2 regions of the Streptomyces chlorus genome follow, and region 2 is predicted to be linked to the other one. Evidence: riboswitches for the same ligand, from Rfam matches in the RefSeq annotation. Region 2 holds a riboswitch; the other holds the start of a gene.
The links. Region 2 has a riboswitch for cobalamin ahead of cobN (cobaltochelatase subunit CobN). Riboswitches for the same ligand answer to the same signal wherever they lie in the genome.

Region 1 (3,872 bases), on a different contig from region 2:
GACGATGTCGGTGCGCCGCAGATTGATCTCGGCCGGGCTGCCGGCCCCTTCGCAGATCACCACGTCGTACGTGGCCCGCAACTGTGCGAGCGAGTCCAACACCGTGCCCAGGAGCTGCTGTTGCCGCCCACCGTGGTAGCCGCGCGCGCTCAGCTCACCGACCGGCTCGCCCAGCAGCACGACCTGGCTGCTCCGCTCTCCGCCCGGCTTGAGCAGCACCGGGTTCATCAGCGCGGTCGGCTCGACCCGGCAGGCCTGGGCCTGCATGGCCTGCGCCCGCCCGATCTCGGCGCCCTCCCGCGTCACGAACGAGTTCAGCGACATGTTCTGCGCCTTGAACGGCGCGACCTTGACGCCCTGCCGCACCAGCCACCGGCAGATCCCGGCGGTCACCACACTCTTGCCGGCGTCCGACGTCGTACCGGCGACCAGCAGGCCGCCGCCCGTCATACCGCCCGTCATACCGCCTGTCATGCCGTACGCCCCTTTCCGCGCGCCTTCGGGACGCCTCGCACACCGGCCCGTACGCCGGCCCGCACAACGGCTCGTACGCCGATGCGCGCGGCGGCGCCGACGCCGAGTGCCAGCCAGCCGACGCGCCGCGAGAGCCGTACCGAGCGGTCGATGTCCGCCACGGTCACGGCACGGCCGCCGCTGTTGAGGACGGGGCGGTGCTCGACCCGCCCGGCGTAGGACAGCGTCCCGCCGAGCCGCACGCCGAGCGCGCCCGCGAAGGACGCCTCCACGGGCCCGGCGTTGGGACTCGGATGCTTCGCGGCATCCGCGCGCCAGGCCAGGACGGCACCCCGCGGATCCGGCCCCGCGACCGCGGCGAGTACGGCGGTCAGCCGCGCCCCGGGCCACCCGGCGACGTCGTCGAGGCGCGCGGAGGCCCAGCCGTACCGCAGATGGCGGGGGGACTTGTGGCCGACCATGGCGTCCAGGGTGTTGACGGCCCGGAACCCGAGCAGCCCCGGCACACCGGCGACGGCCCCCCACACCAGGGCGCCCACCACGGCGTCGGAGGTGTTCTCGGCGACGGACTCCACGACCGCGCGGGCGATCCCCTCGGCGTCCAGCGCCTGCGGGTCCCGCCCGCACAGGTGCGGCAGCCGCGCCCGCGCCGCCTCGACGTCCCCGGACTGCAGGGCACGCCCGATGGCGCGGGCCTCCCGGGCCAGCGACGTCCCTCCGACGACGGCCCAGGTGGCCGCGCCGGTCAGGGCGACGGAGGCGGCGGGGGAGGACCGTACGAGGCGGGCGGCCAGGCTCCCCAGAGCGACGGCCCCGCCGACGCAGACGGCGGTGTGCAGCGCGCCCCGACCCCGGTCGTCCTGCCACAGAACCCGTTCCACGGCAGCCGCGGCCCGCCCGAAAGCGGCGACCGGATGCCCTCGGCGGGGATCGCCGAGAAACAGGTCGCCGAGAAGGCCGGCGGCGGCGCCGTACGCGAACTCGCGATCGGCACCCATGGGTTCAGCCGGTGAGGGATCCGGTGGGAGTGGCCGCCCCGAGCCGGGGCGGAGCATCGCTGGTCGACCTCAACAGGCAGCCGGGCATGGCGGTATGTCCTCACTCAGGGTGTCCACGCCCTGGTTCGACGAGACCGGCGGTGGGAGTTCCTGGCTCCCGGGGTCGTTCACCCCGGTGACAGTGGCGGGACCGCGCCGGATTCACACCGGCTTCCTCTCCTGCCGCCGTAATGGCTCCGGCAGTTCACCACGGTCCGGAAGAACCGTCAACTTGCCTTTGACCTGCGAGGCTGAAGTGTGCTGAGGCCCACAGAGGGGTTCCGCGGCGTGACGGGCGGAGCGGAAACGGCCGGCAGGCGGTCCGGGTCCGGTCGACGGATGGTCCGGGAAGCGCGAAACGGGCGGTACGGAGGCAACGTGCCCCGCACCGCCCGCCGGACGGCATGAACCCGACCGGGACGCCGGCCCGGGCCCCGGCCCCGGAATCAGGCAGCCGTCAGGAAGTCATCAGGCCATGATCAGATAGATCCCGTACGTCACCGCCGCCGCGCAGGCCGCGAAGCAGGCGTAGGCGCCGGTGACCGCCAGGACCGCGGACTCGCCCTGGGCGGCGGCCCGTTCACGGCGGGACAGTCCGGTAATGCCCAGGGTGAACAGAGCCACCAGGGCCACGGTGACCACGAGGCTGACGCCGAAGACGGAACCGAGGGCCGCCCAGTCGATCTTCATGGTGCTCTTCTCCTACGTGTCTTCCTGCGGGGTCAGACCGTGGTCCTGGCCGGAGGGGCCATCGGGTCGGTGGGGGCCGGGATGGTGGCCGAGAGCTCCTCGGCCGCGGGGCTCGCCGGCGGGGGCGCCACCGCGGCCATGGCCGCGGTCACGACGCCGCTCTGCTCCTCGTCAGTGGCGTCAGTGGCGTCAGTGGCGTCAGTGACGTTGACATTGGTGTGGTCGACGACCTCGCGCCGGGAGATCTTCCAGATCGCCGCACTGGAGGCGATCAGGAAGACGGCGACGAGGGCGGTGCCCCAGCTGCCGAAGCCGCAGACCCACTCGGCGATCGCCGCGACCAGGGCCGCCGCCGGCAGCGTCAGGCCCCAGGCGACGAACATCCGGGTGGCCGTCGACCAGCGGACCACGCCGCCCTTGCGGCCCAGGCCCGCACCCATCACGGAACCGGAGACGGAGTGCGTGGTGGACAGGGAGAAACCGAGGTGGGAGGAGGCCAGGATGACCGTCGCGGCGCTGGTCTGGGCGGCGAAGCCCTGCTGCGGCTGGAGGTCGGTCAGGCCCTTGCCCATGGTGCGGATGATGCGCCAGCCGCCGAGGTAGGTGCCGAGCGCGATGGCGATGCCCGCGGAGAGGATGACCCACATCGGCGGGTCGGAGTCCGGGGCGAGGGTGCCGCCGGCGACCAGAGCCAGGGTGATGATGCCCATCGTCTTCTGGGCGTCGTTGGTGCCGTGGGCCAGGGAGACCAGACCGGCGGAGGCGATCTGTCCGGCCCGGTACCCCTTCTCGGAGGCCTTGCTGTCGGCCGACTTGCGGCCCATGCGGTAGGTCAGCCGGGTCGCGAACATCGCGGCCAGGCCGGCGACCAGCGGCGCGACGATCGCGGGGATCAGCACCTTGGTGACCAGGACGTCGCCGTGCACCGCGCCGAAGCCCGCCGAGGCGACGGTGGCGCCGATCAGGCCGCCCATCAGGGCGTGCGAGGAGCTGGACGGCAGACCGACCAGCCAGGTCAGGAGGTTCCAGAGGATCGCGCCGACCAGTGCGGCGAAGATGACCTCGGGACGGATGCCGGCCTCGTCGACGAGGCCCTTGGAGATCGTGTTGGCGACCTCCACGGAGAGGAAGGCGCCCACCAGGTTGAGCACGGCGGACATCGCCACCGCGACCTTGGGCTTGAGGGCACCGGTCGAAATGGTCGTCGCCATCGCGTTCGCGGTGTCGTGGAAACCGTTCGTGAAATCAAACGCGAGTGCGGTTACCACCACAATCGCGAGGATCAGCGAGAAGCTTTCCATTTACCCAGGCAATCGTTCGAAGTCATTGGCGCGTTGAACGTAGGTAACCTGGATGAACGGAAGATGAACTGGAATGGGCGACAGGGTGACTGTGATGAAGCCGACTGCTCCACAGTGAGCCGAGGGCGGCCGAGGGCGGCCGAGGGCGGCCGAGGGCAGTCGAGGGCAGTCGAGGGAGCCGACGAGACGCCGTTGAAGAGATCTCGGTCACCCGGCAGGATCGCGGCATGACTGAGCGACAGGGGGACCGGCGGGGCGCGGAGGGCGCAGCACGCGCCGAGGACCGCCCGCAGCGCGTGAGGGAGCGGCAGGACAGAGCCGTGAGCGGCGAGGAGGCGCGTGCCTGGACCACCCTCGTCGGGGCGGCCCG
Region 2 (3,872 bases):
GCCTCCGCGTAGAAGTCGTCGATGGCGCCCTGGTAGCCGCCGGGGTGGTCGGTGGTCTCGGTGGTGACGGGGTAGACCAGCGGTTCCTCGACGTGGTCGGCCCGTATGTGCTTCGCCGCGATGGAACGGGCGATGGACCGGCCGTGACGGGCACTGTGATAAGCGATCACGTCCGCCTCGGCGATGGCCTCGACGGCCCTTACGGTCATCAGGGACGGGTCGCCGGGACCGAGCCCGACCCCGTACAGCTTGCCGCTCATTCTTCCTCGCTCGCGATCGCGTTGAGAGCGGCGGCGGCGATGGCGCTGCCTCCGCGACGGCCTCGGACGACCAGGTGTTCCAGGCCCGAGGGGTGGGCGGCCAGGGCGTCCTTGGACTCGGCCGCGCCGATGAAACCGACGGGCACGCCGATGACGGCGGCCGGCCTCGGCGCCCCCTCCTCGATCATCTCCAGGAGGCGGAAGAGCGCGGTGGGCGCGTTGCCGACGGCGACCACGGCGCCCTCCAGACGGTCGCGCCACAGCTCCAGCGCGGCGGCGCTGCGCGTGGTGCCGAGCTTCGCCGCCAGATCCGGCACGGCCGGGTCGGAGAGGGTGCACAGCACGTCGTTGCCGGCGGGCAGCCGCTTGCGGGTCACACCGCTGGCCACCATCTGCACGTCGCAGAGGATCGGGGCCCCGTCGCGCAGGGCCTCGCGTGCGCGGGCCACCACACCGGGTGTGTGACCTATGTCGCGGACGAGGTCGACCATCCCGCAGGCGTGGATCATCCGGACCGCGACCTGGCTGACGTCGGCGGGCAGGGCCGCGAGGTCCGCCTCCGCGCGGATGGTGGCGAAGGACCGGCGGTAGATGGCCGCCCCGTCCTTCTCGTAGTCGTAGGGGGTCACGGTGCTCTTCTCGCTGCTCTCGGTCGTCGTACGGCTCATGAGGTGAGGGCCGCCAGGGCGGCGGCGAGGTGGGAGGGATCGTCCAGGGCGGCGGTACGCGCCGGCCGCCCCTGGGCGGCCATGCCGATCCGGTAGCCGCCCTCTGGGGCGGCGACCACGTCGATCCGGTCGCCCCGGGGGTGGCCGCAGCGCCGCTCGCAGCCGGACCAGTACAACGGCAGGGGGGAGCGGCCCGCGTCGGCGAGGGCGGCGGTCGCGTCCGCCCGCACGTCGGAACGCGACTTTCCGCACCCCGGCCGGCCGATGCAGGCACCGACGCGCAGCCAGGGGGAGGAGGCGTCGGTGACCAGGCCGGTGCCGGCGAGACGGGCCAATGCGTCGGCCGCTGTCGCCCCGCTCCTCCCGTGGGCGGGGACGACGATGCCGCGCCACGGTGTCAGGCGCATTTCGCCCGACCGGACTTCGGCGGCCACCCGGGTCACGGTCCGCCATTGACGGGACGTGAGACGGCCCAGGGGTACATGGACGGACAGGGCCGCCCCGATCACCCCCGGCGGCGGACCCTCCAGCGGGGTGCGGTCGTTCGTGGCGCGGTCGTTCGGCGCCGGAACGCAGCCGATGCCGGCGGCGGTCAGGCGGGACCGGACCGCATGCGTCAACTCGCCGGGAGAGAGGTTCAGTTCGTCGACCCGCCAGACCCGCGCCCCGGTCTCCCGCAGCATGTCGAGGAACGCCTCGGCGGCGAGCAGCGCGGCCCGGGGCGCCTCCTCCCCGGACACCCGCAGGGCCTCGTCCGCCGAGCCGATGACGAGCAGGGCGCCGCCGTCGCCGACCGCACGCACGGTCACATCGGCGCCGAGTCCGGCGACATCGCCGCGCCCGTCGTCGAGCGCGAACAGGAACCGCCCGGACAGCGCCCGTGCCGCCTCGCTCGCGCACAGCGACGCGTCCAGGGCCGACAGCCACGGCCGCACCTCCCGGACACCCCGTCCGTCGAGACCGGACAGCGGCGAGGCGACGATGTTGCGGGCCCGTTCGTGCCCGTGTGACGGGAGCAGCCCGGCCGCGTCCAGCAGCCCGGCGAGCCGGGTACCGCAGTCGTCGCGCAGTCCACGCACCTGCACATTGCCGCGCGAGGTCAGATGCAGTTCGCCGTCGCCCAGTCGGTCGGCCGCGTCCGCGAGCGCCTCGGCCTGCGGCACGGTGAGCACCCCGCCGGGCACCCGGACCCGGGCCAGCGCCCCGTCGTCGGCCGTGTGCAGCCGCAACGACCCCGGACAGGCGTCACCACGGTCCCGGGAGACCACTGTGGCCTGGGACGACGGAGGGAGGGGAGCCGTGGACATGGCGGCGAGCATACCGATCGTCACACCGCCTCCAAGCCCTGCCCTCTTGCCCCGACCCTTACTATGTCTCTCGGCGGATCATCGGATCCGCCATCGCCACGACGGCGACAGGGAGGAAGCCCGGTGCGAATCCGGCGCGGTCCCGCCACTGTGAGTCCGGCCACCACGAGGCCGGACGAGTCAGGAACTCCCGCCGTCCACCACTGCCCGGGGCGCGGATCCCGAGGAAGGCCGGCCGACGCATGCCGCATTCGTCCGGGGAGCGCTCGACGCACCCCCGCATCCTGCTCCTGTCGACGTCCGACACGGACCTGCTCAGCGCCCGCGCGGCCGACGGCCCGGTGCCCTACCGCTTCGCCAACCCCTCCCGCCTCCCGCTCGACGACCTGCCCGCGCTCCTCGACGGCGTCGGCCTGGTCGTCGTACGCCTCCTCGGCGGACTGCGCGCCTGGGAGGACGGCCTCGGCCTGCTGCTCGCCGACGGCCGCCCGGTCGTCGTTCTCACCGGTGAACAGGCCCCCGACGCCCAGCTGATGGCCGCCTCCACGGTCCCCGTCGGCATCGCCGCCGAGGCGCACGCCTATCTCGCCCATGGCGGACCCGTCAACCTCGAGCAGCTCGCCCGCTTCCTGTCCGACACGGTTCTGCTCACCGGCCACGGCTTCGAGGCGCCCGCACCCGCGCCCACCTGGGGCCCGCTGGAGCGCACACCCCGCGAGGACACCGACGGCCCGACCGTCGCCGTGCTCTATTACCGCGCCCATCACATGAGCGGCAACACCGCCTTCGTCCACGTCCTGTGCGACGCCGTGGAGAACGCGGGCGGGCGGCCCCTGCCGCTGTACGTGGCCTCCCTGCGCGCCCCCGAATCCGAACTGATCGAGGAGCTGCGCGCGGCGGACGTCATCGTCACGACCGTCCTCGCGGCCGGCGGCACCAAGCCCGCCGAGGCGTCCGCCGGCGGCGACGACGAGTCCTGGGACGCGGGCGCGCTCACCACCCTGGACGTGCCGATCCTCCAGGCCCTGTGTCTGACCGGCTCCCGCACCGCCTGGGAGGAGAGCGACGAGGGCGTCTCCCCGCTGGACGCCGCGAGCCAGATCGCCGTGCCCGAGTTCGACGGCCGCCTGATCACCGTGCCGTTCTCCTTCAAGGAGATCGACGCCGACGGCCTCCCGGCCTACGTCGCCCACCCCGAACGCGCCGCCCGCGTGGCCGGCATCGCCGTGCGCCACGCCCGCCTGCGGCACATCCCGGCCGCCGACAAGCGCCTGGCCCTCGTCCTGTCCGCCTATCCGACCAAGCACTCCCGCATCGGCAACGCGGTCGGCCTCGACACCCCCGCCAGCGCGGTGGCCCTCCTGCGCCGACTGCGGGACGAGGGATACGACTTCGGCGACACCGACGTCCCCGGACTGGCCTCCGGAGACGGCGACGAACTGATCCGCGCGCTGATCGAGGCGGGCGGCCACGACCAGGACTGGCTCACCGAGGAACAGCTCGCCCGCAACCCGGTGCGCATCCCGGCCGCCGACTACAAGCGCTGGTACGCCACCCTCCCCGAAGAACTGCGCACCGCCGTCGAGGAGCACTGGGGCCCGGCGCCGGGCGAGATGTTCCTCGACCGCAGCCGCAAC

Region 1: linked by a shared signal. The riboswitch ahead of ACFPZI_RS13625 (cobalamin biosynthesis protein) and the one ahead of cobN (cobaltochelatase subunit CobN) in region 2 are both predicted to bind cobalamin.

Annotation. Positions count from the first base shown of each region.
Region 1 is NZ_JBHSOA010000025.1:449,231-453,102, forward strand. It holds gene ACFPZI_RS13620 (cobyric acid synthase) at 1-450, opposite strand, end outside; gene ACFPZI_RS13625 (cobalamin biosynthesis protein) at 471-1,472, opposite strand; cobalamin riboswitch at 1,598-1,736, opposite strand; gene ACFPZI_RS13630 (hypothetical protein) at 1,980-2,201, opposite strand; gene ACFPZI_RS13635 (inorganic phosphate transporter) at 2,234-3,502, opposite strand; gene ACFPZI_RS13640 (class II aldolase/adducin family protein) at 3,730-3,872, shown strand, end outside.
Region 2 is NZ_JBHSOA010000003.1:307,577-311,448, reverse strand. It holds gene ACFPZI_RS01810 (precorrin-2 C(20)-methyltransferase) at 1-260, opposite strand, end outside; gene ACFPZI_RS01805 (precorrin-8X methylmutase) at 257-928, opposite strand; gene cobG (precorrin-3B synthase) at 925-2,247, opposite strand; cobalamin riboswitch at 2,293-2,444, shown strand; gene cobN (cobaltochelatase subunit CobN) at 2,478-3,872, shown strand, end outside.